DNA from 3 places in the Arthrobacter sp. AD-310 genome. Region 1 is predicted to be linked to each of the others. Evidence: riboswitches for the same ligand, from Rfam matches in the RefSeq annotation. Region 1 holds a riboswitch; each other region holds the start of a gene.
The links. Region 1 has a riboswitch for thiamine pyrophosphate ahead of thiC (phosphomethylpyrimidine synthase ThiC). Riboswitches for the same ligand answer to the same signal wherever they lie in the genome.

Region 2: it holds a riboswitch for thiamine pyrophosphate, as region 1 does, so the genes downstream of both, ACYQ1Z_RS10320 (ECF transporter S component) here and thiC (phosphomethylpyrimidine synthase ThiC) in region 1, are expected to answer to the same signal.
Region 3: it holds a riboswitch for thiamine pyrophosphate, as region 1 does, so the genes downstream of both, thiO (glycine oxidase ThiO) here and thiC (phosphomethylpyrimidine synthase ThiC) in region 1, are expected to answer to the same signal.

What each region holds. Positions count from the first base shown of each region.
Region 1 covers NZ_BAAHNO010000004.1:105,312-114,745, forward strand. Annotated here, with positions in the region: gene thiC (phosphomethylpyrimidine synthase ThiC) at 1-1,712, opposite strand, end outside; TPP riboswitch at 1,707-1,814, opposite strand; gene ACYQ1Z_RS02430 (amidohydrolase family protein) at 1,907-2,989, shown strand; gene ACYQ1Z_RS02435 (VOC family protein) at 3,100-3,975, shown strand; gene ACYQ1Z_RS02440 (hypothetical protein) at 4,067-4,507, shown strand; gene rpsP (30S ribosomal protein S16) at 4,739-5,152, shown strand; gene ACYQ1Z_RS02450 (RNA-binding protein) at 5,154-5,396, shown strand; gene rimM (ribosome maturation factor RimM) at 5,495-6,040, shown strand; gene trmD (tRNA (guanosine(37)-N1)-methyltransferase TrmD) at 6,040-6,852, shown strand; gene rplS (50S ribosomal protein L19) at 7,102-7,461, shown strand; gene lepB (signal peptidase I) at 7,547-8,224, shown strand; gene lepB (signal peptidase I) at 8,225-9,052, shown strand; gene ACYQ1Z_RS02480 (ribonuclease HII) at 9,055-9,434, shown strand, end outside.
Region 2 covers NZ_BAAHNO010000014.1:89,146-98,579, forward strand. Annotated here, with positions in the region: gene ACYQ1Z_RS10290 (hypothetical protein) at 1-474, shown strand, start outside; gene ACYQ1Z_RS10295 (glutamate--cysteine ligase 2) at 471-1,700, opposite strand; gene ACYQ1Z_RS10300 (UDP-N-acetylglucosamine 1-carboxyvinyltransferase) at 1,768-3,291, opposite strand; gene ACYQ1Z_RS10305 (hypothetical protein) at 3,473-4,357, shown strand; gene ACYQ1Z_RS10310 (energy-coupling factor transporter transmembrane component T family protein) at 4,435-5,235, opposite strand; gene ACYQ1Z_RS10315 (ABC transporter ATP-binding protein) at 5,232-6,782, opposite strand; gene ACYQ1Z_RS10320 (ECF transporter S component) at 6,782-7,405, opposite strand; TPP riboswitch at 7,463-7,599, opposite strand; gene ACYQ1Z_RS10325 (heme-degrading domain-containing protein) at 7,674-8,225, shown strand; gene ACYQ1Z_RS10330 (hypothetical protein) at 8,222-8,428, shown strand; gene ACYQ1Z_RS10335 (DUF4383 domain-containing protein) at 8,533-8,991, shown strand; gene ACYQ1Z_RS10340 (iron-containing redox enzyme family protein) at 9,080-9,434, shown strand, end outside.
Region 3 covers NZ_BAAHNO010000017.1:46,117-55,550, reverse strand. Annotated here, with positions in the region: partial or broken gene ACYQ1Z_RS12265 (DEAD/DEAH box helicase) at 1-1,446, opposite strand, end outside; gene ACYQ1Z_RS12260 (RNB domain-containing ribonuclease) at 1,748-3,274, opposite strand; gene thiE (thiamine phosphate synthase) at 3,362-4,105, opposite strand; TPP riboswitch at 4,133-4,251, shown strand; gene thiO (glycine oxidase ThiO) at 4,244-5,593, shown strand; gene thiS (sulfur carrier protein ThiS) at 5,590-5,826, shown strand; gene ACYQ1Z_RS12240 (thiazole synthase) at 5,831-6,631, shown strand; gene ACYQ1Z_RS12235 (4a-hydroxytetrahydrobiopterin dehydratase) at 6,676-7,014, shown strand; gene ACYQ1Z_RS12230 (hypothetical protein) at 7,090-7,392, opposite strand; gene ACYQ1Z_RS12225 (DUF3107 domain-containing protein) at 7,428-7,652, opposite strand; gene ACYQ1Z_RS12220 (TetR/AcrR family transcriptional regulator) at 7,742-8,407, opposite strand; gene moeB (molybdopterin-synthase adenylyltransferase MoeB) at 8,492-9,434, shown strand, end outside.

The DNA of each region.
Region 1 (9,434 bases):
GCGGACCCGTATTCGTCCCGGATGTCCTGGCTGATCCGCATCGAGCAGAACTTCGGCCCGCACATGGAGCAGAAGTGGGCCGTCTTTGCGGGCTCGGCAGGCAGCGTCTCGTCGTGGAAGGCCTCGGCTGTCACCGGGTCCAATGAGAGGGCGAACTGGTCACGCCACCGGAACTCGAAGCGGGCCTTGGACAGGGCGTCATCGCGTTCATGGGCCCCGGGATGTCCCTTCGCCAGGTCTGCTGCGTGGGCTGCGATCTTGTACGTGATGACGCCAGTTTTGACGTCATCCTTGTTGGGCAGGCCCAAATGCTCCTTGGGCGTGACATAGCACAGCATCGCGGTGCCGTAACGGGCGATCTCGGTGGCGCCGATGGCGGATGTGATGTGGTCATAGCCGGGTGCCACGTCGGTCACCAGCGGGCCCAGGGTGTAGAAGGGCGCACCCTTGCACAGTTCCTGCTGGCGTTCCACGTTCTCCCGGACAAGGTGGAACGGGATGTGGCCGGGACCTTCCACCATCACCTGGACGTCGTACTCCCACGCCCGCTGCGTCAGCTCCGCCAGTGTGTCCAGCTCAGCAAACTGGGCGGCGTCATTGGCATCGGCCGTGGCGCCGGGCCTCAGCCCGTCGCCGAGCGAGAAGGCCACGTCGTACTTTGCGAAGATCCCGCACAGCTCGTCGAAGTGCGTGTACAGGAAGTTCTCCTGGTGGTGGGCCAGGCACCAGCCGGCCATGATGGACCCGCCCCGCGAGACGATCCCGGTGACACGGTTGGCTGTCAGCGGGACGTACCGCAGCAGGACCCCGGCGTGGATTGTCATGTAGTCCACGCCCTGCTCGCACTGTTCGATGACGGTGTCGCGGAAGATCTCCCAGGTCAGGGCGTTCGCTTCGCCGTTCACCTTTTCCAGCGCCTGGTAGATGGGCACCGTGCCGATGGGGACGGGGGAGTTGCGGATGATCCATTCCCGGGTGGTGTGGATGTCATCGCCGGTGGACAGGTCCATCACCGTGTCGGCGCCCCACTGGGTGGCCCACTGCAGCTTGTCCACCTCTTCGGCGATGGAGCTGGTCACCGCCGAGTTGCCGATGTTGGCGTTGATCTTTACCAGGAACGCCTTGCCGATGATCATCGGCTCGGACTCCGGATGGTTGATGTTGCTGGGGATGATCGCACGGCCCGCCGCCAGTTCGCTGCGCACGAGCTCCACGTCACAGTTCTCACGCAGTGCCACGAAGCGCATTTCCGGGGTGATGATCCCCTGCCGGGCGTAGTGCATCTGCGTCACCGTCCTGCCTTCGACGGCGCGGCGGGGCACCGGCTGGGCGCCCTTCCACTCTGCCGATGCTGCGCCGCGCCGGACGGCCGAGCGCCCGTCATCGAGCAGGTTCCGCTCCCGGCCGCTGTAGGCCTCCGTGTCTCCGCGCTCCATAATCCAGTCCGACCGGAACGGGTTGAGGCCACGGACGGGGTCGCTGCCGGGCCCGGCAGTCCGGTAGGTGCGGAACGGTGCGTTGGCTTCCCCGTTTGGGGAGGGCTCCAGCGAAATTTCCGTCACCGGGACCCGTATCCCCGACTCCGGATCTTCAAGGAAGGCCAGGGAATGCGACTTCAATGACTGGGTGACCGGGACTCCGGACTTTCCGTCGCGCAGGGCTTCTCCGGCCTGGTTTTGGGCAGGGCTCAGCTGTTCTTTTGGTGTACTCAAGGAATACTCACTTCCTTCGCCGGCATTACCCGGACAGGTTCAACGGTCGCAGGCTGCCTCAGCCCGATCTCAGCCCCTGCAGGGGCACCCGTGTGGTCAGCAACGAAGCTACCACACGCCCTGCGGGGACAAGCGCGAAGGGCTTTGTCACATTTCGCGGTGCTAGCCTGACTGGCGAGGAAAAAGGGGTCCGCATGGCAGAAATCATCGAATTCAGCGGCCCGGTCCTGACCGGGCCGGACAGCGAACGGCGGGGCCTGTGGTCCGTCGACGGGAAGTTGACGTTTGCCCGGCCCGGGGAAGCTCCGGGAAGTATCCTCGACGGGTGGGTGCTGCCGGGTCTCGTTGACGCGCACTGCCATATCGGGCTCGGGCCCGGCGGCCCGGTGGACGCCGCCACTGCCGAACGCCAGGCCCGCGCAGACCTCGCCGCGGGCACCTTGCTGGTCCGCGACGCCGGTTCGCCGGTTGACACCCGCTGGATGCAGGGCGGCCGGGACTTTCCGGTGCTGATCCGGGCGGGCCGCCACGTCGCCCGCAGCCGGCGCTACCTCCGCGGCTTCGCCGACGAGGTGGAGCCGGAAAACCTTGTCGAGGCCGTGCGTAAGCAGGCCCGCGACGGCGACGGCTGGGTCAAGGTCGTCGGAGACTGGATCGACCGCGGCGCCGGCGATTTGGCACCTTCGTTTCCCTCCGCCGTCGTCCGTGACGCCGTCCGGGCCGCCCATGACGAAGGCGCCCGGGTGACCGCCCACTGCTTCGCCGAGGACACCCTCGACCAGATGCTGGACGCTGGGATCGACTGCGTCGAACACGCCACCGGACTCCTGCCCCGTCACATTCCGCGGTTCGTGGAGCAGGGTGTGCCCATTGTGCCGACCTTGATCAACATCGCCACCTTCCCTGATATCGCACGGCAGGCCCGGCCCAAGTTTCCGCGCTACGCAGACCATATGATGGCGTTGTGGGAGCGGCGCCTGGAACGGGTAGGGGAGGCGTACCAGGCCGGGGTCACGATCTACGCCGGAACGGATGCCGGCAGTGTCATCCGCCATGGCCGGATCGCGGACGAAATCCTCGCCCTGCATTCGGCGGGGCTGCCTATGCGGGCGGCACTGGACGCCGCCTGCTGGTCCGCGCGCACCTGGCTCGGGGCTGCAGGCCTGCAGGAAGGCGCACGGGCGGACGCCGTGCTGTTCCGGGACGACCCGCGGAAGGTCCCGTCCACCATCACGGAGCCTGCCCACGTCGTGCTCGGGGGGCGCATCATCCGCTGAACCCCAGCGCCGGGAAAATTTCAGGGCCCTTGGAATAAATTGAAGCTTCAAGTAATTTTAACTGTATCAAGGCTGCGACATCCGGCGGCCGTAAGTACAGGGAGCATTCAATGTCAGCAGAAGCCACCAGCCAGGACCTTCTACCTGCGGACCTCACCATGGGCACCGTCATGCTCAAGGTCGGCGACATGAAGGTCATGACCGACTACTACCAGCGCGCGCTCGGCCTCGAGGTTGTGGCCGAGCAGGACGGCGGCCTCTACCTGGGCCGGTTGCAGAAGCCGCTGGTCCACCTGGCTCCCGCGCCGGGACTGAACATCCCCGGCCGTGGCGAAGCCGGACTGTTCCACACCGCGCTGCTCTTCGAGGACCAGGCGTCGCTCGCGGCAACCATCGCCACTGCCGCCCGGTTCGAGCCGCGCTCCTTCACCGGCAGCGCCGACCACCTCGTCAGCGAGGCCTTCTACTTCACGGACCCGGAAGGCAACGGCATCGAGCTGTACTGGGACCGGCCCCGCAGCAACTGGTCCTGGAACGGCACGGACGTTGTCATGGACAGCCTCGCCCTGCCACCGCAGCGGTACCTGGAGCAGCACCTCACGGAAGAATCCTTGCAAGGCCAGCGGGAGACGGCCGCGGGCGTGGGGCACGTCCACCTCCAGGTTGGCGACGTCCAGACGGCGCGCGACTTCTACGTCGGAACACTCGGCTTCGAAAAGACCGCCGGCTGGCACGGGCAGGCACTGTTCGTTTCCGCCGGCCGCTACCACCACCACATGGCCATGAATGTCTGGAACAGCCGGGGGGCAGGGCCCCGGAAAGACACGCTGGGCCTGGGCGAGGTCCTCATCGAGGTTCCTTCGGGTGACGACGTCGGAGCGCTGGCCGACCGCCTCAAGGTGGCCGGTGTGCTCTCCCACCACACGGGTGCGGAACTGCGCTTTGAAGACCCGTGGCGCAACAGCATCCGGGTGGCAGTGCGCTGACCGGGCAGTTCCCGTACTAGGCTGAAACCGAACGTCCGCGCGCGCATCCGCCGCGGGCCGGACGCACTTTCGAGCGAAGAAGGGAACTCCCATGGGCTTCACCGAGGTTTTTGCTGCCACCCATGACGCCGCGCTCAAGCGGGCCGGCCTCCTCGATGAAGGCGGGAGCGCGCCTGATGCGAAGGCTGTCCGGATCCAGGACATCAGTGACTTCGAGGTGGAACAGCTCGGGGACCTCGCCGGCTCCGCCGTTCATGCCGGGGGAGCGGACTACGAGCTCACCATGGTGGATGTGGCGAGCGACTCGCTCCTGGCGGTCCCGCCGGCCATGGTCCGCGCCCTTGCGGACCTGCTCACCTACGAAACTGAAGGTGAGGGTGACATCCTGGACGATGTTGCCGAACAATGGGCAGCCCAGGAGGACATGCCGTTCGGCGCGGACCAGGCGCGCACCTATATCCGGCAGCTGGCCGAACTGGCAGCCGGCATCGATGACTCGGAGCGCACCGGCCTGTACGTCTGGTCCGCGTAAGCGCCCGCACCTGCTTGCGTGCCACTTCCGGGCGCTTGTGCCGCCGCCGGGGGCTGTGCGGGTGTCAAGTCGAAATCGCAGCGCTGATCTGGCACAATAAACAGGTACTCGATCTGCGTGGCCCCTCTCTCCGCGTCCGGATCCTGTCCTTCGAGCCCGCAAGTACGGCCCGCCCCACGGGAGCAGAAAGCCGGGTTCACCCCCTTTTCTGAAACAGGAGTGACCACAAAAGTGGCCGTAAAGATTCGCCTTAAGCGCTTCGGCAAGATGCGCGCACCGTACTACCGCATCGTCGTCGCGGACTCACGCACCAAGCGTGACGGCCGTGCCATCGAGGAAATCGGCAAGTACCACCCCACCGAAGAGCCCTCATACATCGAGGTCGACTCCGAGCGTGCACAGTACTGGCTGTCTGTCGGCGCCCAGCCGTCCGAGCAGGTTGCCGCGATCCTGAAGATCACCGGTGACTGGCAGAAGTTCAAGGGCCTGCCGGGCCAGGAAGGCACCCTCAAGACCAAGTCTGAGAAGGAAGCCTTCGTTGCCCCCGAGAAGGGTTCCGTGATCCTTCCGGAAGCCATCACCAAGAAGGCTGCCAAGTCCGAGGCTCCGGCCGACGCCGAAGCAGAGACCACCGAGGCTGAGTAGGTTGCTGGCAGACGCGCTGGAGCACCTGGTCCGCGGAATCGTTGATTCCCCGGACGATGTCAAGGTCAGCTCGAAGAGCAACCGCCGCGGGGATACCCTCGAGGTGCGCGTTCATCAGGATGACCTCGGACGGGTGATCGGCCGCCAGGGCCGCACGGCCCGCGCACTGCGCACCGTGGTGGCAGCACTGGCCGGTGGCGAAGCGGTAAGGGTCGACGTCGTCGACACCGACCGCCGCCGCTGAGCGCTCGGCAACACCAGTTTTATGCCGGCCCCTCCACCAGATGGTGGAGGGGCCGGTGTCTTTTCCCGACCAACAGCCCAACCCGAACAGAGGAATACATGCAGCTCCAGGTGGCCCGCATTGGAAAGCCCCACGGCATCCGCGGGGAAGTCACGGTACAGGTCCTGACCGACGCTCCTGAGGACCGCTTTGTACCCGGAACCGAGTTCGTGGTTGAACCCGCATCCTCCGGCCCGCTAATAGTAAGCAGCGCCCGGTGGAACAAAGACATCCTCCTGCTCGGTTTCGAAGAAGTGGCCGACCGCAACCGGGCCGAGACCCTGCGCGGGGCCAAGCTCTTTATCGAAACAGCGGACCTGGACGAGGACGACGACGAAGGCTGGTACGAGCATGAGCTCGTTGGCCTCGAAGCGCGCGTAGGCGACACGGTGGTCGGCAAGGTGGCCGCCCTCAACACCGCGCCCGCCCAGGACCTGCTGATGGTCACCACCCCGGACGGAGAAGAAATCCTGATCCCCTTTGTGGAACAGATCGTGCCCGAGGTGAACATCGCGGAGGGGTACATCCTCCTCACGCCGCCGGACGGCCTTTTTGAACTGAACGCCGACGACTCCGACCAGTCACGTCCGGAAGGCACCCGCTGATGCGGATCGACGTCGTCAGCATCTTCCCGGAATACCTGGCGCCCCTGGAACTGTCGCTCATCGGCAAGGCCCGGCAGGACGGGATCCTGGACCTGCATGTCCACGACCTCCGCAGTTTCACCACCGACAAGCACCGCTCCGTGGACGACACACCGTACGGCGGCGGTGCAGGCATGGTCATGAAGCCGGAACCGTGGGCGCAGGCACTGACCGCCGTGGCCGGCGCCGCGCCCGGCGGCGCACGCAAACCGGTCCTGATCGTCCCGTCGCCGGCGGGGGAGCGGTTCACCCAGAAAATGGCGTACGGGCTCGCTGAGGAAAAGCACCTTGCTTTTGCCTGCGGCCGCTATGAGGGCATCGACGAGCGCGTGATCGAATGGTCGCGCGACCACTTTGATGTGCGGCCCGTCAGCCTTGGGGACTACGTCCTTAACGGCGGTGAAGTGGCCGTCCTGGCCATGGTGGAAGCAATCGGCCGGCTGCTGCCCGGAGTTGTGGGGAATCCGGAGTCCCTCGTGGAGGAATCCCACTCCGACGGGCTCCTTGAGTACCCCGTCTACACCAAGCCCGCCGTCTGGCGCGACCGGGAAGTCCCCTCCGTCCTGCTCAGCGGCAACCACGGCAAAATTGCCCAGTGGCGGCGGCACGAGCAGTACCGGCGGACTGCATCGCGCCGGCCGGACCTCCTTGAAGGGTTCGACGCCGGCACGCTGCCCCGTGCCGACCGCGCCGCGCTGCAGGACCTGGGCTACGACGTCGTGGACGGCAGGCTCCTCCGGCGTGCGGATCCCGCACCCGACGCACAGGGCTGACGCGGCCGCCATTCCGCGCCCTGGCCAATTGGCCGTAACCGCCCTGCTGTGGCAAAATTAGACCTTGTGTCTGCTGGGTCCGCGCCTGCCACAGGGGGAGTGAAACCAACAGCCTGACAACCGGCCCGCCAACAATCGGGGTGGCCGGACCACTTAGCTTTCGGCAGCAATTTCCGGCGCGCTTGCGCAAAGGCTTTTGCTGCCGTGACCCAAAGTGAATGACCTGTGGCGTTCACCAGGAGTGCAATCATGCATATTCTCGATTCCGTAGACGCAGCCTCGCTGCGCACCGATGTTCCCGAGTTCCGCGCGGGCGACACCCTCAAGGTCCACGTGAACATCATCGAAGGCAAGAACTCCCGCGTCCAGGTGTTCCAGGGTTTCGTCCTGGGCCGCCAGGGTGATGGCGTCCGCGAGACCTTCACGGTCCGAAAGGTCTCCTTCGGCGTCGGTGTTGAGCGTACCTTCCCGGTACACTCCCCGATCATCGAAAAGATCGAAGTTGTCACCAAGGGCGACGTTCGCCGCGCCAAGCTTTACTACATGCGTGCACTGCGCGGTAAGGCAGCCAAGATCAAGGAAAAGCGCGACTTCACCGCCGCCAAGTAAGTCCCGCACGGACGTACTAAGGCTGGGCCGCAGCCGTATCCGGCCAACGCCGGAGCCAACAAGCACCAGCGCCAGGATATGGACCATGGACCAGACAAAACGCCAGCCCGCCACAACGGGCTGGCGTTTTGCGTTCCTGGCCCTTCTCCTGGCGGTCGCCGTCAGCGGCCTGGTCCGGTCAATGTGGATCGACGTCTACTTCATCCCGTCCGAGTCCATGGAACCGCTCCTGGAAGGCGGGGACCGCATCCTCGTGTCCCGCACCGACTTCCACGCTGAACCCCTGCGGCGCGGCGACCTCGTGGTCTTCGATGGCCGTGGAACCTTCGCACCGCTCAGCAGCGGCAAGGGACCACTGGCGGACGCCGCCTCGGGTGTCACCCAGTGGCTCGGCCTCACCGGCAGTGACACCACCTACGTAAAACGGGTCATCGGACTTCCCGGCGATACCGTGGTCTGCTGCGATGCAGCGGGAAAGATCACGGTCAACGCAGTGGCGTTGGACGAGCCATACATTTTCGACGGCGATGCTCCCAGCAACCTTAAGTTCACGGCGGTTGTCCCGGAAGGACGGTTGTGGCTCATGGGCGACCACCGCTCGCTTTCCGCCGACTCCCGCAGCCTGCTTGGTGCGCCGGGTGGCGGGATGGTCCCCGTGGACAGGGTGGTTGGCAGGCCCGTCCAGATCATCTGGCCGCTTGATAGATTTGCTCCAGTACCACGGCCTCCGGCCGCGGAACCGACCACAGAGAACGGACAGTAGATGCCCGAGAACAACGCGAGGCTGCCCGAACCGCGCCACGACGGCGCTTCGGACACTCCGGCCCCGCCTGCTCCCGCAGACGCCGGGCCCCCGGCGGCCAGCCCCGCCTCCGCGCCTGTGGAGAGCCGCGCCGCTGCGAAGGCCAAAGACAAGCCTTCCGGCAGCCCGGTCCTGGCATGGCTCAAGGAGGTCGCCACGGTGGTGGTTATCGCCGTCGTGCTGTCCTTCCTGATCAAGACGTTCCTGTTCCGTGCGTTTTTCATCCCGTCTGAATCGATGGTGAACACCCTCGACGTCGACGACCGCATCTTCGTCAACCTCCTGGTGCCGGAGCCCTTCTCGCTCAGCCGCGGCGACATCGTGGTGTTCCGTGACACCAAGGGCTGGCTGCCGCCCGTCGAGGAGAAGGCCCAGGGGCCATTCACCTGGGTGCAGGACGGCCTGACCTTCGTCGGACTGCTCCCCGACAACTCGGAACAGCACCTCGTCAAGCGGATCATCGGGCTGCCCGGCGACCATGTCGTTTGCTGCGACGCCGGCGGTAAACTGACCATCAACGGAACCGCCATCGACGAAAGCTACGTCAACCCGGCAGAAGTTCCCCAGATCCGGAATTTTGACGTCGTCGTCCCCGAAGGGAAGGTGTGGGTGATGGGCGACAACCGGAACCACTCGGCCGACTCCCGGGCCCACATGGACGCCGACGGCGGCTTCATCGACCTCAGGGACCTTGAGGGCAAGGCAGCAGTCATCGCGTGGCCGCTGAACCGGATCACCACGCTCGACAACCATCCGGACGTTTTCCGGAACGTCCCGGCGGCCTCCTGACCATGTCACCCGCCGTCAAGGCCGGCCCCGCAAAGGCGGCTCCGGCACGCACCTCCTCCGGTTCCACGAAAGCAGCCGGCGTCCGCGCAAAAGCGCCCACGCTGCGGCATGAGCGGACCTTCAAGGCGCAGGGCGTGCGTTACCTCGCCGGGGTGGACGAAGTAGGCCGCGGCGCCCTCGCCGGACCGGTCAGCGTCGGCATCGCCGTCGTGGACCTTGAACGCCAGAAACCGCTGGCCGGAGTCCGGGACAGCAAACTCCTTGCCCCGGCCGAACGCGAACGCCTGGAGCCGCTTGTCCGCCGGTGGAGCGTGGCAGCCGCCGTCGGGCACGCCACCGCCCAGGAAATCGACGCCATCGGCATCATCGCCGCGCTGCGCCT
Region 2 (9,434 bases), on a different contig from region 1:
CTCTGGATTCTGGGCCAGTTCCTGGCGGCTACCGGAACTGCCGCTGCTCCGGTTGGTTTCATCCGGCTCGCACAGCAGTTTCAATCCCGCCCGGCAGAAGTTCCAGGTAAAGCCAGCCATCTGGCCGTCGTCGCAGCAGGGGCACTGTCAGCCGGCAGCCCGCTGTTCATAGTTGCCCTGGCCGACCGCGCCGCCCACCTCCGCCGGTTTGCTTTCCGGGAGGGCGCCAGCTGGCCATTCCTCACCTATGCAGGACTGCAGACGGCGGGCGTCGGAGCGTTGGGCGCTGCACTCCAGCTCTCAGCGTTCAAGGGAGCAGTCGCGGCCAGCAGCGTCGCGAGCACCCCGCTCTTCGCCACCATTCTTGTGCGCTCTAAGGACATCCCGCCGTTTGTCTTCTACCTGCTGCAGCTCGCCGTAGGAATCAAGCTGCTGCGGTACCAACCCGAAATGCCCGGGAAGTCTGACGTTTAGGCCTGGCGGACCCGCAGCAGCTCCGGGACAGCCTCAATTTCCGCGGGGTCGAGGGCGTCCCGCATCGTGATCTTGACGGCATGGCGGACAACAGCGCCGAAGCCGAAATCTTCCGGCGGTGGACCTTCCAGCACTTTGTCCCGAACCCGCCGCTGTTCGGCCGCCCCCGTCCCCCGCGCAATGATGTCCTCTACGCCCTGCCGCGCCAACCCAAGCTCTCCCTGCTCGGCAAGGACAGGCGCCAGGTAGTCCACCAGGGACCGCACCACATCCACGGCGGGCGCCGGCCGGAAGGTGCCAAAATCCAGGAGTTCGCCGCCGAGCCCGCCGCTGCTCGCCTGCCACGATGCCATCCGCAGCAGCACGGTTGGCACCGGCGCGGGGTCGACACCGTCGCGCCACTCCCTCCCGGCCGTCTCCACCATCGCACGCACAAGGAGGGCGATGAGGGCCGCGTCCTCAGCACGGAGGCACACATCGGCCACCCGGACCTCCACGGTGGGGTGGTTGCGGGACAGCCGTGCGTCGAAGTAGAGCATGCCCTCGTCCAGCATCACGCCGGTGTCCAGCAGCCGGGTCACCAACCGGCGGTACGCGGGGTACGTCCCGTAGATACCCGCAGGCCCGGCCGTCGGCCAGCGGTTCCAGGCCTGCGTCCGGTAGCTTTCGAATCCAGTGGGGACCCCGTTCCAAAACGGTGAATTGGCGCTGAGGGCCGTCAACACAGCCAGTTTGTCCCGGATGCGGTCCAGCACGGCCACACCCTCTTCAGGTGACTCGACGAAGGTGTGGACGTGGAAGCCGCACGTCAGCTGCTCCTGTGCGGTGAGGCCGAAGCGCTCCAGCATCCTGGCGTACCGCGGGTCCGGGGTCGTGTGGCTGTTCAGGCCCAAGGGGGAAGTGGCGAGGGCGGCGACACGTGCCTGGTTCTTTTGCGCCGCCCGGTCGGCGAGCGTCCGCCCCGCACGGATCTGGTCCAGGAGCGGGCCGTACTCCAGGCAGGGCCGGGTCTGCGTCTCGATCTGCTCGAGCTTCAGCTCGGCACTCAAGCCCATCTCGTCGTCGTCGTAAACCGTTTTGTCCTCGGTTTCCAGCGCGTGCGGGTCCTGTGCCGAATCATCGGCGGCTACACGCCGTCCGGACAGCAGCGCGTCAGCCAGGGCAAGCGGCTCCCCCGTCTCGGGATGCACAATGAGGAGCTCTTCCTCCACGCCGAATGTACGCATACTCACATTCTGCGGCAGCGACGGGGGATGTGTAGCAGCCCCGCCCTTCATGACGAACCGTTAATGGTCAGTCCTGGAAGTACTCCACCTTTGCGCCAATGGTGTTCAGCCGCTCCGCCAGGTCCTCGTAACCGCGCTCGATGACGTAGATGTTCCGGAGTTCCGAGACGCCGCGGGCCGCGAGCATGGCCAGCAGCAGGCAGGCTGCCGGACGCAGCGCGGGCGGGCACCCCACTTCAGCTGCACGCCATTTGGTTGGCCCGTTCACGTAGATACGGTGCGGATCGAGCAGCTGGACCTGGGCGCCCAGCCGGTTCAGCTCCGTCAGGTAGATGGCGCGGTTCTCGTACACCCAGTCGTGAATCATGGTTTGGCCGGTGGCGTTGGCCGCAATGACCGCAAAGAACGGCAGGTTGTCGATGTTGAGCCCGGGGAAAGGCATCGGGTGGATCTTGTCCTCGGGCGCCCGCAGCTCAGAAGGCTTGGTGGTCACGTCCACCAGCCGGGTGCGGCCGTTCCGCGCCATGTATTCGCCAGAGATCTCCAGTTCCTGGCCCATCTGGCCGAGGGTTGCCAGCTCGATCTCCATGAACTCAATCGGTACGCGGCGTACCGTCACCTCTGAATTGGTGACGATGCCCGCGGTGATCAGGCTCATGGCCTCGATGGGGTCCTCGGACGGGAAGTATTCGATGTCGGCATCGATCACCGGGCGGCCGGTGATCCTCAAGGTGGTGGTTCCAACGCCTTCGATTTCCACGCCCAGCATCTGCAGGTAGAAGCAGAGGTCCTGCACCATATAGTTGGGGCTGGCGTTGCGGATCACAGTGGTTCCCTCGCGGTGCGCCGCCGCCATGATGGCGTTCTCGGTGACGGTGTCCCCCCGCTCGGTCAGCACGAACGAACGGTCGTTGGTGTCCGCCGGCGGCGCCTGGATGGTGTAGAAGCCCGCACTGGCTTCCACAGACAGGCCAAACTGGCGCAGGGCCTGCATGTGCGGTTCAACCGTGCGGATACCCAAGTCACAGCCACCGGCGTACGGAAGCCGGTATTCCCCTGATTCGTCCAGCAGCGGTCCCAGCAGCATGATCACGCTCCGGGTCCGGCGGGCGGCCTCGACGTCCATTCCCGCCAGGTCCAGGACAGCCGGGCGACGCAGCCTCAGGTCTGTATCGTTCAGCCAGGTGCATTCGACGCCGATACTGGTCAGGACCTCAACAATCCTGTTCACTTCCTCGATGCGGGCGAGCCGGCGCAGCACGGTGGTTCCCCGGTTGATAAGGCTGGCACAGAGCAGTGCGACGCCGGCGTTCTTGCTGCTGTTCACGTCCACGGACCCGGACAGGGTGCGCCCGCCCTCCACCCGCAGGTGCGTCATCTGGGGTTTGCCCACGTTGACGATGCTCAGATCAAAGATCGACTCGAGGCGCTGGATCATCTTCAGGCTCAGGTTTTGCTTGCCCTGTTCCATTCGGGCGACGGCGCTTTGGCTGGTTCCCAGCTCGGCGGCGAGCTGGCCCTGCGTCCAGCCCCTCTCGCTCCGAGCGTCCCGGAGCATGGCGGCAACGTACTCGCTGGTTTCCTGCGTCATGCGAAAAATATATCATAGATGAGTTACGACGACGGCAACTTGCCTTGCCCCGATGGAACGTGCCGCGCTTTACCCGATTCGTGCGATAGAGCAAATTTTGAGGTGCTGCTGCTTGTCCGGCTCCAGCCGCCGCGCGAGACTGGAAGGGAACCTTCTCCACCGCAGTAACGGAGCTGATATGTTGCCCCGGTCGTCCGCCCGCCGCTCACTGGCAAGGCGAGCCTTGCTCGCGGCAACGGCCCTGCTCCTCGCCGTAGCGGGCCCGGTTGTCGCGGCGCCGGCCGGGGCAGGCGAAGGGCTTGCCGCCGCATTCCAGGCGAGCCCGGCCGCGGCCGCGCCTTCGTCCGGCGAGGGAGGCGAGGCAGCCCTGGGCAACGACGTGTCCTGGCCGCAGTGCGGCAAGGAACTGCCGAGGGGGCACGCGTTCGGCATCGTGGGCGTCAACAACGGGCTTGCCAACAACACCAACCCCTGCCTCGAAGAACAGCTGGAGTGGGCCGCCAAATCACCGGGCCTTCCCGGCCAGCCGGACGTATCCCTCTACGTCAACACCGCAAACCCGGGCAGCGGCGGTTCGTGGTGGCCCGCCAGCAACGACTATCCCACCGGCCGGCAGGTCCACAACCCTTATGGCTCCTGCAGGGAAGGTGACTACGGCACGGCCTGCGCCTACATGTACGGCTACGCCAAGGCCTACGACGACGCTTACGTCCGCGGGATCACCAACCCTGCCGGCTACTTCTGGTGGCTGGACGTTGAAACCGAAAACAGCTGGTCAAGCGACAAGGATGCCAACCGGGCGGTCCTTGAGGGCATGACGGACTTCTTCCACAGCATCAAGGTCAAGGGCGTCGGCATCTACTCCACGAAGCTGCAATGGAGCCGGATCGTCGGGACGGTCAGCAGTTCCAGCAACCTCTATCCCCTGCCCAGCTGGCTGGCCGGTTCCCGGGATGCCGTCCGCGCGGCTGCCGCATGCTCCCGCGCTCCGCTCACCGGCGGCGGCAAGGTGGTCCTGACACAATTCGTCGCGGACGGCTTCGACTACAACCATCCGTGCAGCTAGGACAGCGGGGGCAGGGACGGCCGGCGCCAGGACAACAGGCACGGACAACATGCACACGGACAACTGGCGCAGGGAGGTCAGCTGCCCAGCCACACCATGTTCCACGTGCCCGCAGAGACGGCCGCCACCATGGCAAGGGCCGCTACCAGCAAGCCACCGGCCAGCACCCAGGCATCCAGCGCGCTGTAGGTTGATGCGCGCGCCCAAGTGCGGGTTCCGCCGCCAAAGCCCCTGGCTTCCATGGTGACCGCAAGCCTGGAAGCACGGCGGATTGCCTGCACCAGGAGCCCGAAGCTTTGGCCCAGCGTCGCCTTGGCCCGCTGGACGGCATTACCCCGCGAACCAACGCCCCGGGCACGTCGGGCCATGCCGATCGTCTGCCATTCCTCGGCCAGGAGCCCGACCAACCGCATGGCGGCCAGGGTGCCCAGCACGAACCGGTGCGGCAGCCGTGCCTTCTGCGCCAGCGCATCGGCGAGGTCGGTGGCATCGGTGCAGCTCATCAGCAGGACGGCCGGCAGCGCAATCGCCAGGCCGCGGAGCATAAAACCGATCCCCGTCTCAAGCGAGCCTTCGCTCATGGTCCAGATGCCGGCGTCGAGCAGTATCCGCCCGCTGTCCGGCGCCAGGATGGAAGTACTCCATCCACCCACCGCGGCGGCAAGAATCAGCGGCCAGCCCCGCTGCCAGAGCAGGGTGAGGGTAAGGCCTGCCAACGGAAACAGCAGGAATTCGAAGGCAAGCGCCACGGAGGCTGAGACCCAGTCGATGGACAGCGCCAGTACCACGGTGATGAGGACGACGGCGGCCAGCTTGCTCAGCGGGTTTGCGCGGGTGAGGAGTGCCTGGTTTCCGCGCAGGTGCAGTTCCTGCCTCACAGGGCCATCTCTTCGGCTGGGGACATTTTCAGCTCGGACCCGCCCAGTGCGGCCGTGAACTCGGCGTCATGGGTCACGGCCACCACGGCGGTGCCGGCGTCGAGTAGTTCGGACAGGAAGGACGCGAGTTCGGCCCAGGTGTTGGCGTCCTGGCCGAACGTCGGCTCGTCCAGGACCAGGACCTGCGGGCTCGCGGCCAGGACGGTGGCGACGGAGAGCCGCCGCTTCTCACCGCCGGAGAGTGTGTAGGGGTTCGCTTCCACGAGTGCGGTCAGGCGAAGCCGTTCGAGCAGCTCGTCCACGCGGTCCTCCCCGTACCCCAGGTGCCGCGGACCGAACAACAGCTCATCGCGGACAGTGCCGGTGACGAACTGGTGCTCCGGTTCCTGGAAGACGGTACCGATCCGCTGGATCAGCTGCTCCGCTTTCCACTTGTACGGATCGATTCCCGCGCCCCGGCTCAGCTCCGTGGTGGCCGAAACCTTCCCGGCCACCGGCTCCAGCAGCCCGGCGAGGGTCAGGGCGAATGTGGACTTCCCGGTGCCGTTGGGTCCGGTGATCGCCAGTGCCTGGCCTGCCCGGACCTGGGCGGTGATGTCCTCCTGCACCGGGACGGGCGGGATCTTCCGGAACCCGCTGCGCCGGGGGCGTTCCCGGGAAACCGCTGCCTTTTCCGAAGCCAGGAGGAGGTTGCCCGCACCAGCGGCCGGGGCCGGCGAGCGTTCACGGGTGGCCGGTATGTACCCGGGAACCCAGACGCCCGTCCGCGCCAGCATCGCACGGGCTTCGCCAAGCACCTGGTCCGGCGGGCCGTCCAGGAGCACGGCGGGAGCGGCGGACGAGCCCGGCTGCAGGACAACGATCCGGTCCACCAGGTCCTTCCAGACGGCCACCCGGTGTTCGACCACCACCAGGGTCGCCCCGGTTTTGTCCAGGCACCGCGCGACGGCGTCGCGGACTTCCAGCACGCCCACCGGATCCAGGTTGGCGGTTGGTTCATCCAGCAGGATGAGCCCGGGCCGCATCGCCAGGATGCCCGCCAGCGCCAAGCGCTGCTTCTGCCCGCCGGACAGGGCGGACGTCGGATGGTCCAGCGGCAGGTGGGAAAGTCCGACGTCGGCCAGGGCCTCGTGCACGCGCGTCCAGATCGCGTCGCGCGGCACAGCGAGGTTCTCGGCGCCGAAGGCGACGTCGTCCCCCAACCGTGAGAGGACCACCTGCGTCTCGGGGTCCTGCTGCATCAGGCCGGCGCGTCCGCGCTGCCCGCGCGGGGACGTTCCGTCCACCAGAAGCGAACCGGATTCGTCGGAATCGCCTGCCTCGCCGTCGTCGTTCACGTCCCCCAGCACCCCGGCGAGGGCGTGGAGCAGCGTGGACTTGCCGGCACCCGACGGGCCCAGCAGGAGCACGCGCTCCCCCGGGCTGATGTCCAGGTCGAGTGCGTGCACGGCCGGCTTGGGACGGCCGGCATGCCGCCAGCCCCAGCCCCGCGCCGTAACTTTCGCGGGCCGCACGGCTGCTGCTCCGCCGTCGAACGTTCCCGGCATCAGGAGAAGACGGGCTCCGTTGCTGCCTTGCGGGAGGCGAAGGAGCTCAGGACGCCCGTTTTGGCCAGGCCGCGCGTGGCAATCCAGGACAGGGCGCCTGCGATGACGGCCCCGGAGACTGCCGTGAAGATGATGTACGCGAGCTTGTCACCGGCGGAGTAGGCGATGTTCCAGCCCCACGGCGCGAACGAGTCGTTCAGGCCGCAGAACAGGCCTGCGGCGGCACCGGCCAGCAGCGATACCGGCAGGTTGAACTTCTTGTAGACGAAAATCGCGAAGACGATCTCGGCCCCGAGGCCCTGGACAAAGCCCGAGAACAGCACGGACGCCCCGTACTGGGAGCCCATCAGGAGTTCACCGGTGGCGGCGACGGTCTCGCAGAACAGCGCAGCGCCTGGCTTGCGGATGATCAGCATGCCGAGGACGGCGGGGATCATCCAACCGCCGGCGATCAGCCCGGTGAGCGGCGGGTAGACGGCGTTCATCGGTGCTGAAACGGCGGCCGCGCCCTGGGACCAGGCCCAGAAAATGACGCCCCCGGCGATGGCGATCAGGGCCGCCACCACGATGTCAACGACGCGCCAGGACTTGCTCGTGGCCTTCTTGATTGATGCAGTGCTCATGGAATCCTCCTGGGAAACAGGAGGGGAAAGTTCGGCGACGGCCCACTGCCGCTGCCGGACTTCGAGAACTCGACTCCCTTGCGCCGGTACTAACCGGATCAGGTTCGAGGGTCTGCGGCTGTCCGCACTCTCAGCGCCCACCTTCGGTGCCTGGCCTGGCCAGTGCCGACGGCGGCGCTCCCCTGTCGTAATAGATGCTTTGTTGATGCTTCGGATGCCCTGTTGGGCGGTGTCCAGTTTACACCGGGAGAGGGGTAGATTGTGGGCCATGACTGCCAATCCGCCGCATGTGACTGTCTTCGATCCGGACTCCGACTCCGCCCAGCCGGAGGGTTCGCTGGAAGCCCTGATCGGCCGCATCGAGGGTGAAATCCGCGAACTGCAGTTCCCCGGCTTCTCCCTGGACGACGCACTGAACCTCGGCCTCCTGCTGGTGGAGCTGGGCAAGGAGCGCTTACTGCCCATCGCGATTGACATCACGAAGGGCGACCAAGTCCTGTTCCACGCTGCCCTCCCTGGCGCCACCCCGGATAACGACCAGTGGATCCGCGCGAAACAACGGACTGCTGCCCGCTATGAGGTCCCGTCACTGCTGGTGGGGCTGCGCGGGCGGCTCCGGGGTGGCCGGATCGAGGACAACGCGTGGTTCGACCAGGCCCGCTATGCGGCGCACGGCGGGTCCTTCCCGGTCTACGTCACGGGGGTTGGTGCGGTGGCAACCGTCACCGTGTCCGGGCTGCCCCAGCTGCAGGACCACGACCTGGTGGTAGAGGCGATGCGTGAGGTGCTGCGCCCGGCCGGTGCCAACGGCACGTCATGACCGCGGCCCCGGACAACAACCCCGTCCGGGCGGCGCTGGACAAGGCGGAGGACGAAATGATCTACCTTGGCCCGGACCATCCGTACTACCCGCTGCTGGCCGAACTCGCGGCGGCCGTCGGCAAGGCCTGGCAACAGGGGTTCGAACAGGGCCAGAGCGGCGGCCACCATGTCAACCCGTATACCTGGAGCAGCGCCGGCTGACACAAGATCCCCTTTGCAAGAAACGCCAAATACAAAGCCTGCTTAGCTTTTATTAGTAACCCTGCTTACTATATTCTTCCACGGGGTTGGAGGAGGACAGGGACATGGCAGTCAACACGCGACCGGCAGGCGTCCGCACGGCTCTGCAATGGTCAGCCCTGGCCACAGGCGCCGTGTTCCTGCTCGCAGGCACTCTGGGCTTCCTTCCGGGCATTACCGCCAACTACACCTCGCTCCAGTTTGCGGGTCCGGACTCGGGTGCCCTGCTGCTGGGCATTTTCCAGGTCTCAGTCCTGCACAACCTGGTCCACCTTGCCTTTGGCGTTGCAGGCCTGGCCATGGCCCGCACACACCGGCAGGCGAGGAACTTCCTGATCTACGGCGGTGTCACCTACCTGGCCCTCTGGCTGTACGGACTGCTCATCGGCGATGACACCCCCGCGAACTTCATCCCTGAAAATCACGCGGACAACTGGCTGCACCTCATCCTGGGGCTGGCCATGATCGCCCTGGCCATCGCACTTTCCCCCCGGACGGCCCCGGCAGGCCGCCGGGAACCATGACGACGGACGGAACCGGCGTCTGCGCCCGGCAGCCGCACCGGAACCGCCGCCCGCCTGAGACCGCATCCGCCGAAACAAGGAGCACCACATGAGAATCCCGGAACCGCGAGGTCCCATCAGCAGCGCCCTCTTCGACATCCTGGTTGGCGGCCCGGACGGGTCTGACGGCTCCCTCGCCGGGCTGGGCACCCTGGCCGCCAGGCAGCTGGCTGCCACAGACGACATCATTTGCGACGACGACGTCCAGCTGGCCCTCTTCTGCCTCTACGAACTGCACTACTCCGGGCTGGAAGGCGTACAGGACGACTGGGAGTGGGATCCCGGGCTCATCCGGGTCCGCCACCTCCTCGAGCAGCCGTTCGAGCAGGCCTTGCGGCGTGCCGCCAAGGAAGCTGCCGGGGACCTGGAGCTTCCGCCCACGGCCCGGCTGACCAGCGATGCGG
Region 3 (9,434 bases), on a different contig from region 1:
ACGGCCCTGGCGTCCCCGCCCGGAGCGGTCACGGCCGTCCCCGCGGCCGCCGCGGCTGTTCTTCTTGCCGGTCTCGCCCAGGTCTTCCAGGACCTCGGCGTCAACACCGGCAAGGGTGCGCTTGTCGCGCGGCAGCCGTCCCTTGGTGCCCTCGGGGATGTCGAGGTCGGTGTAGAGGTGCGGTGACGAGGAGTAGGTTTCAACTGGTTCGGGGACGTTCAGGCCCAGGGCCTTGTTGATCAGCGCCCAGCGCGGCACCTCGTCCCAGTCCACGAACGTGACGGCGGTGCCCTTGTTGCCGGCGCGCCCGGTCCGGCCCACCCTGTGCAGGTAGATCTTCTCGTCCTCAACGCACTGGTAGTTGATGACGTGGGTGACGTCTTCAACGTCGATGCCGCGGGCCGCGACATCGGTGGCCACGAGGACGTCCACCTTGTTGTTGCGGAATGCCCGCAGGGCCTGCTCGCGTGCGCCCTGGCCGAGGTCGCCATGGATGGCCGCGGCCGCGAAGCCGCGGTCCACCAGTTCCTCGGCCACTTTCGCGGCGGTGCGCTTGGTCTTGGTGAAGATGATGGTGCGCCCGCGGCCGCGGGCCTGGAGGATGCGGGCCACTACCTCCGTCTTGTCCATGCTGTGCGCACGGTAGATCAGCTGGCGGATGTCGCGCTTGGTCAGGCCCTCGTCATCCGGATCAGCGGCGCGGATGTGGGTGGGCTGGGTCATGTAGCGCCGGGCCATGGCAATGACCGGGCCGGGCATCGTGGCCGAGAACAGCAGCGTCTGGCGGACTGCCGGGGTGGCGGCGATGATCGTCTCGACGTCCGGGAGGAACCCGAGGTCCAGCATCTCGTCAGCCTCGTCGAGGACAACAATCTTGACGTTCTTGAGGCTGAGGTGACGCTGCTTGTAGAGGTCGATGAGGCGGCCGGGGGTGCCGACAACGACCTCGACGCCCTGCTTCAGCGCTTCCACCTGCGGCTCGTAGGCACGGCCGCCGTAGATCGTGGCGATACGGGCATTGCGCTTGCTCGATGCGGCCTGCAGGTCACTGGCAACCTGTACCGCGAGTTCGCGCGTGGGAACGATGACCAGGGCCTGCGGCGCTCCGGGGACGGCGAGCTTTGCGTAGCCCGGATCGTCCTGGCCGATAACGCGCTGCAGCGCAGGAATGCCGAAACCGAGCGTCTTGCCGGTACCGGTCTTGGCCTGTCCGATGATGTCGTGTCCGGACAGGGCCACCGGCAGCGTCATGGCCTGGATGGGGAAGGGGTGGGTGATTCCGGCGTCAGCCAGGGAATCGACGATGTCCTGGCGGACGTTGTAGTCGGCGAACGACTTCTCCGCGATTTCGTGCGGCTTCTCGTCCGAGATGATGGTCTCTTCCGGCTCGATGGTCTCGGTACCGGACTCATCGGTCAGGAGCTGGTGGGTATGCAATTCACTCACAGGGAGTTTCCTTATTCATTTGGGCAATGTGTCGCTGCGTGCTCAACGGGCCGGCCCTGGGGCCGTTCCGGAGCACGCGCGGGCGCACAAGCAGTTCCAGTGGAAGCCGATCGCGGGCTATCTAAATGCTGGCACTGGCGACCAGCGGGCAAATCTCAAGATCGCGTAGGGGCGGGCTTGTTGGTTTCAAATCGAGGAAATCAACGACCGGGCATCCATTTCTACTCCTTCAGTCTAGCCGCACAGGGCCAAAATCCCGGCTTTTGGGCCATCGGCGCAGGCCAGCAGTCTCCGGCAGGGGTCAGTCCACGAGTTCGAAGTGGACCACACGGGTGGCGATGTCGGATGAAACCAGCCGGACCCGGACCTTTGTGCCGGACTCCAGCTCACCGGCGCACCGGGCAGTGACGGCAGGCTCTGCCACCTGGATGATGCCGGAACCGCCGTTGCCGTTGCCGTTTTTTCCGTTCCCGTTGCTGCTTTTCCCGTTGCCGTTTTTCCCGTTAACGGGAGTGCCGCCGTTGCCGTTGTCCTTCTGCGGCTTCGATCCCGAGATCACGATGGCATCGAATTCCTGGCCAATATGGTTCACCAGCAGGGCCGCCTCGACGGTATCCAGGGCCATCCGCTCCATCCGGGACGCCAGCTGGTCCGATCCGGCCATGATCTCCGGCAGCGACGGCAGGGCCTCCCGGGCCCAGGCCGGGACGTTCCCGCCGTTGCACAACGCCTCGCAGATCACCAGGACAAACCGGTCCACGAGGCGGCGGAGCGGAGCAGTGGTGTGGGCGTAGGCAGCGCCAATCGCCGACTGCACGGCATCGTCCGGCACGCTGCCGTCAAATGCCGTGTAGGCCGCCCCCCGGAACAGCATGCCTGCGGAGTGCATGATGGCAAGCTGCCGGGGTTCGGTGGGATCCAGGGTGCGCAGGTATTCGCCGTACCCCACCTCGCCGTCCCACGGTTTTCCCAGCACCTCGGTCTGCAGCTTGAAGTGGTTGAGGGAGCGCTCGTCCGGTGCCGGCATGGTCCGGAGGATCCCCACCTTTCCATCCAGCATGAGCCGGGCGGCGGCCATGCCCGTCATCAGTGAAATCTGCGCGTTCCAGTCCTCGACGGGAAGCTGCGGGGCTGCGGCGATGCGGTAGCCGCCGTCGGGAAGCTGGACGATCTCCTGCTCGGGCATGTTCAGGCTCGCGCCGTTCCGGGCGCGTTCGAGGTCCACCCGCTTGAGGCCGACCTCCCGCAACAGCTGCAGCACCGGTGACGCGTTGCCCGAATCCAGCTCGGCCTGGGCCCCCTTGTAGCTGAGCTTTGCCCGGCTGCGCATCCGGGCCCGCCGGACGGTGGCGGAGGTGACCTCGGCACCGGCATCCAGGCGGAAGTCCCACACGAAGGCGGAACAGTCCTGCCCGGGCAGCAGGCTCCCTGCGTGCTCGCTGATGACTTCCGGGTGCAGCGGAATCCGGCCGTCCGGCGCGTAGAAGGTCTGGCCCCGGCGCCGGGTTTCCGCATCGAGCGGGCCCCCGGGGGCGACGAAGGAGGGGACATCGGCAATGGCGTACAGCACGTGGTAACCGTCGCCGTCCCGTTCGATGAACAGTGCCTGGTCCAGGTCAGTGGACGACGCCGGATCGATCGTGATGAATTCGATCTGTGTCAGGTCATTCCCGGGAAGCTGCAGGGCTGCCACGGCCGCCTCGGCGTCCCGGACCGCTTCTTCCGGGTACGGGCCCGGGAGTTCCAGTTCGCTTCGCAGCGCGCCCAGGGCTTCCTCCAGGGCGTTGTTGTGCTCATGGACGTTGGGGGCCAGCCGATGGTGTGACACGAAAATCAGCCTAGCCCCAAGACGGGCGAATATGCAGTGCAACCGCCGGGCAGGGCAGGCCGTGCCGCCTGGCGGCAAACCGGCAGGTCAGGAACCGGCGTCCTCGAGGGCCGCAACCAGCGACGCTGCCGCTGCGGCCGGATCCGCAGCCTCGGTGATGGCGCGCACCACCACAATCCTGCGGGCCCCCGCCTCGAGGACCTGCTTCACGTTGGAATGGTCGATGCCGCCGATGGCGAACCACGGCACAGTTTCTCCCGTTCCGGTGCGGCGGCGGCCTGATGCTGCAGCCGCATACTTCACCAGGTCCAGCCCGACGGCGGCCCGGCCCGGCTTGGTGGGTGTCGCCCACACCGGGCCGACGCAGAAGTAGTCAAGGCCTGCGGGCCCGGCAGCAGCCGAAAGGGCAGCATCCACCTGGTCGGGGGCGTGGCTGGAAAGGCCGATTGCCGCGTTGCCGTTCAGGAGCGTGCGTGCGGCGGGCAGGGGGAGGTCCTTCTGGCCCACATGGAACACCGGTGCGCCGGACAGCACGGCTATGTCCGCGCGGTCGTTGACCGCCCACAGCCGTCCGTGCCGCTGTGCCGTTTCCCTCAGGACCGCAAGCAGGTCCAGTTCCTCTGCCGCCTCGATGGTTTTGTCCCGCAGCTGGATGATGTCCACGCCGCCGGCGAAGGCTGCATCCACGAACTCCGCGAAGTCGCCGCGCTCCCGGCGGGCGTCTGTGCAGAGGTAAAGGCGGGACGCCCTCAAGCCGGACGTGCCTTCGGCGGTGGTAAAGGCATCCGTTCGGGGGACGGCGGCGGGGGCAGGGGAGTGGGACACATTCATGGCTGCAAGCCTAGTTCCTCTAGACTTGCCTGGTACTGCGGGAGCCTGCGGCAGCTGTCATAAAGCGCCGGGCTGAGAGGGCGTCAGAGCCGACCGCTTGACCTGATCCGGTTAATACCGGCGTAGGGAAGGAGACACATGGGCACCCTAAACACGGACCCGCCACACGCGGAACAGCGCGGCACCGCCGGAACTGTCCGCGCCGATGTCGCGGTGATCGGCGGGGGAGTGGTGGGCCACGCGATCGCCTGGGAGGCCAGGCGCTCAGGCCGGTCGGTAGTCCTCATTGATGATGCGCCCGGTTCGGGGGCGAGCTGGGCCGCCGCCGGGATGCTGGCGCCCGTCAGCGAGCTGCACTACCAGGAGGAAGACCTCCTGGACCTGATGCTCGCTTCGTCGGCCCGCTGGCCCCGGTTTGCAGCCGACCTTGCCGCTGCCTCGGGCGAAAGTTCCGGATACCTGACGACGCCGACCATCGCCGTGGGTGCCGACGCCGCCGACCGCCGGGCGTTGATGGACCTGCGCGCTGTGCAGCAGGCGAGCGGGCTGTCAGTGGAGCCGCTGACCGTCCGCGAAGCCCGGAGGCGTGAACCACTGCTCAGCCCCGCCGTCGCGTGCGCGCTGGACACCCCCGCCGACCACCAGGTGGACCCGCGGCTCCTCGTCTCCAGCCTGCGGCGCGCCTTGTCCCGGCACGGTTCCGGCGGGAATGGCCGGCAGACCGCCATCGAGGGGGCTGTTGACGGTTATGCCCTCCCCGCCAAGGCCCTGGGGCTTGTCTGGGCGGACGGGGCGGTAGCCGGAGTGCAGCTCGCGGGCGGCGGAACCGTCCTGGCCGGTGAAACCGTGGTGGCCAACGGCCTCGATGCTCGCGCGCTCGCCGGCCTGCCGGAGGGGCTGCGACTGCCCCTTCGCCCGGTCTATGGCGACATCCTGCGGCTGGCCGTACCGCGGCATCTCCAGCCTTTGGTGACCTCCACGGTCCGCGGGCTGGTCCGGGGGGTTCCCGTGTACATCGTCCCGCGGGAAGACGGGACGGTGGTCATTGGAGCGACCCAGCGCGAGGACCAGCCCGCGGCAGCGGAAGTCCAGCCCACCAGCGGCACCCGGTCCGGGGCCGGCGCCGTGTCCGCCGGAGGCGTCTACCAGCTCCTGCGCGATGCGCAGGTACTCGTGCCCGCAGTGGCCGAACTCCAGCTGCTCGAATGCACGGCCCGGGCCCGCCCGGGAACGCCGGACAATGCACCGCTGCTGGGCCGGGTCCCGGCCATCGCAGGAGGTAAGGCGGGGCAGTCCGGACACGTGGCCGGGCTGATCATCGCCACCGGATTCTTCCGGCACGGGGTCCTCCTCTCACCCGTGGCTGCCGCGATCTGCAGCGGCCTGATGGACGGCACAGCAGACAGCCGCTGGGAGCCGTTCAACCCCGGCCGGTTTTCGGGGAACCGGCAGCCAGCAGCACGCTTCAACGTCAAGGAGACAGCATGAACATCACCCTCAACGGGGCACAACACACCGTGGCTGACGGGGCTTCCATCACCACGCTCGTCAGCCAGGTGACCGGCCGCCCCCTCGCTGCTGACGGGCAGGCGACGGACGGCGGGAAACTCGGCGTCGCCGTCGCGCGCAACGCGCAGGTGGTACCCCGCAGCCAGTGGTTCGCCACCGCGCTCGCCGATGGGGACGACGTCGAACTTGTCACTGCAGTGCAGGGAGGCTGACACCATGACCGAAACGACAACCGCCACCGCCCTTGACGACGCCCTGGTGATCGACGGCGTGCCCCTGGCCTCGCGGCTCATCATGGGAACCGGCGGCGCCCCCAGCCTCGATGGGCTCGGCGCGGCGCTGCTTGCCTCGGGCACGTCGCTGACCACGGTCGCCATGCGGCGCTACTCGACGGCGGAGACCGGTTCGCTGTTCCAGCTGCTGGTGGACCACGGGATCAGGGTCCTGCCCAACACCGCCGGCTGCTTCACTGCCCGCGACGCTGTCCTCACCGCCGAGCTGGCGCGAGAGGCACTGGAAACCGACTGGGTGAAGCTCGAGGTCATCGCCGACGAGCACACGCTCCTGCCGGACGCCGTCGAACTGGTCGAGGCCACAGAACAACTGGTCAACCGCGGGTTCAAGGTCTTTGCCTACACTAACGACGATCCCGTCCTGGCGCTCCGGCTCGAGAACCTCGGCGCGGCCGCGGTCATGCCCCTGGGATCGCCGATCGGCACCGGCCTGGGCATCCTCAACCCGCACAACATCGAGCTCATCGTTTCCCGCGCGTCGGTTCCCGTGGTCCTCGACGCCGGTATCGGCACCGCGTCGGACGCCGCCCTGGCCATGGAACTGGGATGCGACGCCGTGCTGCTTGCCACCGCTGTGACACGGGCGCAAAACCCCACACTGATGGGGGAGGCGTTCAAACACGCCATCATCGCCGGTAGGCTGGCCAGAGCGGCCGGGAGGATACCGCGCCGCGAACACGCGCTGGCATCGTCGGCGATGGAAGGCCGGGCCGAGTTCCTGTAGGCCGCGCTTCCCGTCCGCCGGTGCCCCTGGCCCTAGGAGCAGCAGTGGCAGGAAAAGAGCCCCTTCCCCGGGAGCAGGTTGAGCAGGCCCTCACCGGGCTCCCAGACTGGCGGTACGACGGCGGCGGCCTCGCCACCGTCTTCAAAGCGCCGACGGCGGCTGCCGCGCTCGAACTGATCGCCGCCGTCGGACGCCTCGCCGAGGACCAAAACCACCACCCGGACCTTGACTGGCGCTACAACCGCGTCTTCATCCGGTATTCATCCCACGACGCCGGGGGACAGGTCACCGGGCGGGACCTTGCGGCCGCTGCCGGGGCAAGTGAAGCCGCGGCAGCGAAAGGCGCTGTGGCGGAGCCGGCCCGGTACGTTCGGGGCCGCTGAACCCGCCTTAACAGCGAGTGGCCGCCACCCCCTGTGGGGCGGCGGCCACTCGCGTTCCTGCGATGTCTGGTGGTCCTAGCGGCGGAGGATCGCCGTGAGTCGCTGGGTGTCCTGCCTGGCACGGCTGCGGCCAAGGTACAGGACAGCGGCGATGGCGGCAGCGGTGCCCAGCACGATCGGCAGCACCCACGGCAGCCAGGTCATCCCCGGCCGGTACCCAAAGCCTGCCGCGAGCAGGATGATCCAGGCCAAGGCTCCCACGCCAACAGCCACGCCCGCGGGCAGGCCGGCACCGTACTTTGTGTGCCGTTTGTCGTTCGCCCAGACAATGAAGCCGGCCGCGGCCGTGGCCAGCACAACAATGGTCAGGGAAAGCATGGGTCTCCTAGGACTTCCGGGCAGCGCGGGGGTTGCTAGAACTGGCCGAACCCTACGCGGCGGACCTCTTCGGCGCCAATCTCCACGTAGCCGAGCGCATTGCCGGGAACAATGATCAGGCGTCCCTTGTCGTCCGTCAGGCGCAGTTCGCTGCCGGCGGTGATGGCTTCGCCCACAACCTTGGCCACGGTTTCCGCATCCTGCGTCGATTCCAGGACAATTTCGCGGCCAACATTCTGAACGCCGATCTTAATTTCCACAGAGGCCTCCCAGCCAGTCAAAAGTTCCCGTGTTTGTCTACGGTTTTTCTCCACCGTATATCTCTACGAGGTGTTGTCTTATTTGTAGTCTAGGACTCTTTGGGGAAGCGAGAGATTCCGCGCCAAGCTAAACGGTAGATCAGGTCACTGGCCACATCGAGGTCCAGGTTGCCGTCGGTTTCCAGCCAGTAGCGGGCGCTGACCTGGGCCATGCCCGCCAGCCCGCGGCCCAGGAGTTCGGCCTCCAGGTGGGGAAGCTTGGTGTCCTCGGCGATCACCCGCGCGATCGCGTCCGCGAAGGTCCGGTTGAACGTTTCCAGCCGGGAGCTGACATCGGGGTCGTTGATGAGGTCCGATTCGAAAACCAGCCGGTGTGCCTGGTCGTCGCTGGCGATGAAGCGGAAGTAGGCGCGCATCACGGCCTGGACGCGTTCCTTGTTGTCCGTGGTGGAGTTCAGCGCGCCCAGCATCAGCTCCGTGAGGGACGCGAGATGGCTTTCCAGCAGGGCGAGATACAGCTCCCGCTTGGACGGGAAGTGCTGGTACAGGACAGGCTTGCTGACATGGGCGGTTTCGGCGATTTCGTCCATGGCGGCGCCGTGGTAGCCGTTGGCGACGAACACTTCCTGGGCTGCGGAAAGAAGCTGGGCACGCCGCTCGTCACGGGGAAGCCGGGCGGATCGCTGGCCTGCCGGGCGCGGGGGATTCTGCGGCTCGGCGGCGGGCGGGCGGTCAGCCCGTGCTTCATGGACCACGGTTATCCTCTTTCCAGTTGCGGTTACCTCCACTTTACTGCGGGGTAATATGACCCGGCGGTATCCCGGGGCATACATTGAAGTATGGCTTCGACTTTCACCGCAAATGTTTCATCTGTTTCGCTGGACCCGTTGGTGGAACCGGCAGGCGACCTGACCCCTGCCGAGGTGGAACGTTATTCGCGGCACCTCATCATTCCGGAGATCGGCACTGTGGGGCAGCGCCGCCTCAAGAACGCCAAGGTCCTGGTGATCGGCGCCGGCGGGCTGGGCTCTCCGGCACTGCTGTATCTGGCCGCCGCCGGGGTGGGCACCATCGGCATCATCGACGACGACGCGGTGGACCTCAGCAACCTGCAGCGCCAGGTCATCCACGGTGTGGCCGATGTCGGCAGGCCCAAGATAGAGTCTGCCCGGGACGCCATCATGGAACTGAACCCGCTGGTTGACGTCAGGCTCCACAATGTGCGCCTTGACGCCTCGAACGCGCTGGAGCTTTTCGCGGGGTACGACCTGATCCTCGACGGGGCGGACAACTTTGCCACGCGCTACCTCGTCAACGACGCCGCCGCCATCCTGGGCAAGCCCTACGTCTGGGGTTCCATCTTCCGGTTCGACGGCCAGGTCAGCGTGTTCTGGGAAAAGCACGGCCCCACGTACCGCGACCTCTACCCGGAGGCGCCGCCGGCGGGTTCCGTCCCGTCCTGCGGCGAGGGCGGCGTGTTCGGCATGTTGTGCGCCGCTGTGGGCTCGCTGATGGTGACCGAGGCAGTCAAGCTGATCACCGGCGTCGGACGTTCCCTGCTGGGACGCGTGGCACTGTACGACGCCCTGGGCGGCAGCTGGCGCGAGATCCGGGTGGCCAAGGACCCGGCCGCCGGTCCCATCACCGAGTTGACGGACTACGAGGCGTTTTGCGGGATCACCCCGGCAACGGAAGCCGACGCCGGGCACACCGTCACCCCGACGCAGCTGGCAACCATGCTGGCTTCCCGGAAGGCCGGGCTCAAGGACTTCGAACTGGTGG